DNA from 2 places in the Paenibacillus odorifer genome. Region 2 is predicted to be linked to the other one. Evidence: riboswitches for the same ligand, from Rfam matches in the RefSeq annotation. Region 2 holds a riboswitch; the other holds the start of a gene.
What was found. A riboswitch is a leader RNA that binds a small molecule or an ion and turns the genes downstream of it on or off. The one in region 2 is predicted to bind S-adenosylmethionine.
Positions count from the first base shown of each region.

Region 1: another riboswitch for S-adenosylmethionine. It lies ahead of metA (homoserine O-acetyltransferase MetA); the one in region 2 lies ahead of PODO_RS25030 (methionine ABC transporter ATP-binding protein).

Region 1 is NZ_CP009428.1:1,947,497-1,950,921, forward strand. It holds gene PODO_RS08205 (HRDC domain-containing protein) at 1-95, shown strand, start outside; gene corA (magnesium/cobalt transporter CorA) at 182-1,117, opposite strand; SAM riboswitch class I at 1,515-1,644, shown strand; gene metA (homoserine O-acetyltransferase MetA) at 1,760-2,680, shown strand; gene PODO_RS08220 (PLP-dependent transferase) at 2,717-3,425, shown strand, end outside.
Region 2 is NZ_CP009428.1:5,738,482-5,741,906, forward strand. It holds gene PODO_RS25025 (methionine ABC transporter permease) at 1-578, opposite strand, end outside; gene PODO_RS25030 (methionine ABC transporter ATP-binding protein) at 608-1,624, opposite strand; SAM riboswitch class I at 1,727-1,862, opposite strand; gene PODO_RS25035 (Cthe_2314 family HEPN domain-containing protein) at 1,965-2,699, opposite strand; gene PODO_RS25040 (COX15/CtaA family protein) at 2,855-3,425, opposite strand, start outside.

The sequences.
Region 1 (3,425 bases), 3.0 Mb from region 2:
AAGGGCTGGATAGCTATTATGAACGTCTGCGGCTGATCCGCATTCGTTTCCGGCGGGAGCAAGCTCCTAAAGTGGGCGTGGCGACCAGTTTCTAGTAGCTTTTCCTCATATCAAAAAGACGAAGGCTTCCTTACACCATAGGGTTAAAGGGCCTTCGTCTTGCCTATTCGTCCGTTTATTTTCATAGCCATTCTTTCTTGCGGAATACATACAGCATCCCACAGCCTAACGTCAACATTAGACCTATAACGGCAAAATAGCCGTATTTCGTATGCAACTCAGGCATATGATCAAAGTTCATCCCATAGATTCCGGTAATTACGGTCAAAGGCATGAATATCGTTGTAATCGCGGTAAATACTCTCATAATTTCATTGGCGCGGTTGGCGATACTGGATTGGTAGGCCTCACGTAAGTTGCCCATGAGATCGCGGTACGTCTCAAAGGTTTCGGATATTTTAACTGCATTTTCATAAATGTCGCTAAAATACTTCTGCAGCTGATCATCAATCAGACGGAGGTCTTTTTTGTTCAGGGTATTGATAACCTCTTTCTGTGGTCCCAGCATCTTCTTTAACCATAAGATCTCACTTCGCAGACCGATAATCTCACTCAGATGAGATTTCTTGGTATGCATTAGAATATCCTCTTCAAGCTTCTCAATCCGGGCTTCAATTCGGTCACCTACGGAGAAATAATTATCTACGACAAGGTCGATAAGCAGGTAAAGGAATTGGTCTGGTTCGCTAACCTCTTGCTCCCATAACATGGGCTTCAGGATGCGCAGCTCGTGGATCTTTTGTTTCGTTACAGTAATAATATAATGTCTGCCCAAGAATATATTGAGTGCCCGCAGGAAAATTTCCTCATCATCAAAGCGGATGCTGTTTACAACAATAAAGTAATGACTTTCGTATATTTCGATCTTTGGACGTTGATCCTCTTCACTAAGGCAATCCTCAACAGCGAGATCATGCAGGTTGAACAGGGGCTGAAGCAGCTCCAAATCCTCCACATCTGCATCAATCCAATAGAACCCTTCTGTTGGGGGTGTCAATGTTTCATCAATTTCATCAATAGGTGTAAAAACCCCTGCATTCACCAGCCGGATTTTCATCTGATTCCACTCCTTCTATCCCCGGGTCTTCACCAGGGACTGCTAATTAAGCACAGAGAAAAAAATCAGCTTGGCCGGCGTTACAATCAATACAAGAGGCCGAATGACGATTCGAGGGCATGAAGAAGAACTGCTCCCGCCGCCGGCAAGCTGATGATTATCCTGTGTGGTTGCTCATTTTGTACACTTAATTGCGAGCTCGGGTCGCCTTCCATTCTTCTTCTCACCTCTTCTTTTCGTTCAGGTATGAAATACTTGTCTAGTATAACAACGGAGTATGCCTCTTTCAAGCAAATTTATTGTTACTTTAAGGCTACTTCAGCATTGTATGGACTTGACGAAAAGGAGGTTCATGATTTAAAGTAAATTTTAAAGAAATTTAATTGAATACAGCTAAATCTTATCAAGAGCAGGTGGAGGGACTAGCCCTATGAAACCCGGCAACCGGCGTGTGAACGCACGGTGCTAATTCTTGCGGAACTTTGCTGACGACTAAACCCCGTCCAAAAGTTTCTGGCAGATGAGAGAGGCGCATATGACTGTAGATATGACCTTTCTCGTTTTCCGAGAAAGGTCTTTTTATTGTTCAGAAAGCCGCGATGTGACAACATAACCTAAATACAGTTAAGGAGTGGAAAGACAATGCCAATTAAAATTCCCGACAGTTTACCAGCAAAAGAAGTACTATCCGGAGAAAATATTTTTGTGATGGATGAAAGTTTGGCTTTCCATCAGGATATCCGTCCACTAAGGATTGCTATTCTGAATCTCATGCCGACTAAAGAAACGACGGAGACTCAATTGCTGCGTTTAATAGGAAATTCACCGCTGCAAGTTGATGTTACCTTGCTGCATCCACGCTCACATACTTCTAAGAATACTTCTGCTGAGCATTTGAGAAGCTTTTACAAAACTTTTGACGAGATCAGCCACCGCCGTTTGGATGGCCTTATTGTTACAGGAGCACCCGTAGAGCAAATGGAGTTTGAGGAAGTATCCTATTGGGAAGAGCTAAAAGAGATTTTTGAATGGAGCAAGGATAATGTGACCTCGACCATGCATATCTGTTGGGCGGCACAGGCAGGGTTGTATCATCATTTTGGTGTTCGTAAAGTGGCATTGCCTGAAAAATGTTTTGGTGTATTCTCCCATACGATTAATCAAAATAACATTAAATTGCTGCGCGGTTTTGACGAGGTATTCCATGTACCGCATTCCCGTCATACCGATGTCTCCCGCGAAGATATTGAGAGCAATCCAGATCTGCAGATTCTGGCAGAATCCGAAGAAGCTGGTATGTATCTAGTAGCTACGACCGACGGCAAACAAATATTTGTGACCGGACATTCCGAGTACGATCCTCTATCCCTGAAATGGGAATATGATCGTGATTTGGAGAGGGGCATGGAGATGGCCTTGCCGAAACACTATTTCCCTAAAGATGATCCAGAACGGACACCTCCTGCAGTGTGGCGTGCACATGCCAACTTATTATTCTCTAATTGGCTCAATTACTATGTATATCAAGAGACACCTTACGATATCGACCCGATTGTTTATTAAGATCAGCGCTACATTATAATTTAGGAGGCATTTATCATGGACGACAAACTTAGGATTGAAAGCAGACTGGCACAAATAGGTTCACAAGAAGATCCGGCTACCGGAGCCATTAATTTTCCTATCTATAATGCTACGGCATTCCGTCACCCGAAGCTTGGGCAGAGCACAGGTTTCGATTATAGCCGTACCAAAAGTCCGACCCGTTCCGTACTGGAGAATGCGGCTGCGGAATTGGAGTCTGGTGATGCAGGTTTTGCCTGTAGCTCTGGGATGGCGGCTATTCAAACCATATTTACCCTGTTTGGGCAAGGCGATCACTTGATCGTTTCGCTGGATCTTTACGGCGGGACCTATCGTTTGTTGGAACGAATTATGTCCAAGTTTGGAATCATTGCTTCCTATGTAGATACGAATGATTTGGATGCGCTTGAGGCTTCCCGTCTTCCAAATACAAAGGCGATATTTATTGAAACGCCAACGAATCCTTTGATGATGGTTACGGATATTGCAGCCGTTGCTACTTGGGCTCGTCATCATGGGCTGCTCACAATTGTAGACAATACACTGCTGACTCCATTTTTCCAGCGTCCTCTGGAATTAGGTGCGGATATTGTAGTCCATAGTGCTACCAAATATTTGGGCGGACACAATGATGTACTTGCTGGTCTTATTGTATCTAAAGGGGCTGAATTATCCGCTGAAATAGCGATTCTACATAACTCTATTGGCGCTGTGCTTGGGCCAA
Region 2 (3,425 bases):
TGCACCAGTACGACAATAAATAATATAGAAACAATCATAATCTCCGTCTCATAGCGGTGGTAGCCGTAACGAATCGCCAAGTCACCTAATCCGCCGCCCCCAACCATACCAGCCATTGCTGTATAGGAGACCAGTGTAACCAGTGTGATCGTAACTCCAGCTAGCAGACCTGGACGAGCTTCTGGCAAAAGAACACGCATAACGATTTGGTTCGTCGATGCTCCCATACCTTGTGCGGCTTCGATGACTCCGCGGTCTACCTCTCTTAACGACGTCTCTACCAAGCGGGCAAAAAACGGAGCTGCACCAATCACCAGAGGTGGAATCGTACCGAGTACACCAATGGAGGTTCCAACAACGGCTTTGCTGAAAGGAATTAGAGCCACCATCAAAATGATAAAGGGTACGGAACGTAGAATATTTACAAGTAATGATAAGACCGAGTAAGTTACTCTGATTACTATACTATTCGATTTCCCCCATAAATACAATAGAATTCCGAGTGGTAAACCAAGAATAATTGTGAACAATCCGGAAAAAAATATCATTTTTATAGTAGCAACCGTAGCATCCATCATTTCTTGCCAATTTAGATCTGCAAAATTCATTACGAAATCACCTCCACATCAAGGCCTTGAGCAATTAGTCTGGAGATCGTTACAGCAATTGCCTCAGCTGGCCCTTCAAACCGCACAATCATCTGTCCATAAGGCACATCTTTAATCGTTGAGATGGTACCATGTAAGATTGCAAAGCTCACACCCGTATCACGCACGACATCGGATAGTGCCGAGCCGTAAGTTTTTTCTCCGAAAAAAGTAATTTTGACAGCTTGAGAGTTATCCCCGGCAGCAGCATCAAGCGCCACTCGAAGAGGCCCTTCATTCTGTGTCTCACTGCGGATGAAATCGCGTGTAACCTCATGCTGCGGCTTGAGAAATACCTCTGTAACTTTGCCTTGTTCAACAATCCCACCACCATGTATGACCGCGACACGGTCGCAGATACTCTGGATTACATGCATTTCATGCGTGATCAGCACAATGGTCAAATGGAATCTTTTATTAATATCAAGCAGCAGCTTAAGAATGGAATCCGTTGTCTGGGGATCAAGCGCAGAAGTGGCCTCGTCACACAACAGCACATCAGGGTCACTGGCTAGTGCCCGGGCGATGCCGACCCGCTGCTTTTGTCCTCCAGATAACTGAGAAGGATACTTATCTGTATGTTCTTCAAGCCCAACTAGAGCGAGCAGATCTTTCACTTTTGTATCAATAGCTGTTCTAGATGTACCTGCAAGTCGCAGTGGAAAGGCAATATTATCATACACAGTCGCCGAAGAAAGCAAATTGAAATGTTGAAAAATCATCCCAATCTTGCGCCGCTGTTCCTGTAATTGACCTTGGTTAAGGCTAGTTAGTTCAACACCGTCTACCCAGACCTCACCTTCTGTCGGACGTTCCAACAGATTAATGCAACGGATCAATGTACTTTTCCCCGCTCCAGAGTGGCCGATGACTCCGAATATTTCACCTTTCTCGATGGACAGATTCAATCCAGAAAGCGCTGTTGCCGCATTACTCCCTTTTCCATAAACCTTTGTTATCCCTTTTAGATTAATCAACTCTCGTCGCCCCCCCTTTATATTTCACTTATTCTATACAAAAAAACCTCCAACGATCGATGCAGATCGCAAGAGGCTCTGTGGGTTTATTAAGACAATGCCTTCTCATCTGCCAACGACCGCAACCTGCGCCATTGTAGGAATTAGCACCATGACATTTGTACAACGCTTCCCGCGCTGGATACAAATCGGTTGCCGGGCTTCATCGGGCCTATCCCTCCGCCGCTCTCGATAAGATAAAGTTATGAAATTATATTTTTTCTGAAATCGTACATACTTTAATGCAAGCATAAGTATAGTGAGTTTATCGATTTTTGTCAAAAGGAAATATATTGAACGATTACGATTTTATGCTCTTTGCCCTGCTTATTTCCTTACGCAGCTGTTCATTGCTGTAGCTGAATGCCGCGATTAATGTCTTACAGTTCATTTCGAGCGATTGTTTTAAATCCTCAAGATGGCTATCCAGATCCTCGAGCTGAATTTTATCATGCAGACCTTGATGCCGCTGCCACAGATCATCCTGCATTTCAGAATTCATATAATGAATTTCAGCATTTCTGCGCTTGCGTAAATTCTCCAATGGATCGCGGTAGGAGTTCTTGATCTGTTCCAGTTGATCCGCTAATGCAGGATGCACATTCAATAATTGAAGCTGACGCAGCACTGTAAAGTAAGAAAAGTGCGTTTTTAATTTGGATGTTTTGAGATCATAAAAATGATTCAGTACCGTCCCAAGCTTGTCCAGAAGAGAGAAAACCCGGATAAAGCCATCTTTATAAAAATAAACATAACGTGCATAATCGCCCTGTTCCACCGGTGTCATATCATCCATATAACCCGCGATCACTAATTTCCGGTAAAAAGCGGCCGCGAACCAACTTTGCTCCAGTTCATCCAGAGAGGAAATCAGTCCACGTGTCCAAATCTCCAGCTTGCGGTATTCATGGTCATTATCCTCATGGGCACTCATTTCCTTGCGCAGCAATGCTGCAAAAGTGGCCATATTCTCCATCGCATCAGCCAACACACCACTGTTCTTTCGAGGCGGCTCTCCAAGTAATACCCGCAGCATATCCCAGTCCTCCTAAAGTTTTGTTCAGCGTCTGCTTCCATGGACTGCTTCGTACAAAACTCGCGACGTAAGCATCGGCCAATCAGCTCCACGATATACCGATTTCCACTTTATTATTCCGCGGGTGAAGCGCCTCTATCCACGGAGGGAATGTTCTACCAAGGCGGTGGAATCATTGGGTTCGTTACATTTTTTCCAGACACGACACTACCCGCACGATTTAGCTGCCAGACTCTTACACTCATATAACATAAGACACCAAACAAACTGGCAATCAGCAAAATATGAGCCAAAGCGGCAAATATGTACAATCTTTCATTATCTAGGGTGTAAACCACAGCCGCCCCACTAAACACCTGCATCAAGCATAACAGCACTGCAGCTACACCTAGCGCTCTAAGCTCTGGATAATCCTTATGTTTCCAAAATGCTAAATGCCCAAGCAGCGCAGTAAGCATGAATAAGAGCAAAGCCGCAATCCGATGCGTAAAAACAACACCTACACCTCCGGAAAGCTCCGGAACCCATTCTCCATTACAAAGCGGCCAACCCGAACACCCGCCCTGTGAATCCGTATGACTTACAAAGGCTCCAATATACACGACAATATAAGAATAGATGGCAGTAAGACAAGTTAAATTGCGAAAAGCCTTACTTACGGGCTTCTTTTGAGCCTCCAACGTATGATCATATTCGCGCGATTCATGCCATCTCTTGGTTCCAAGA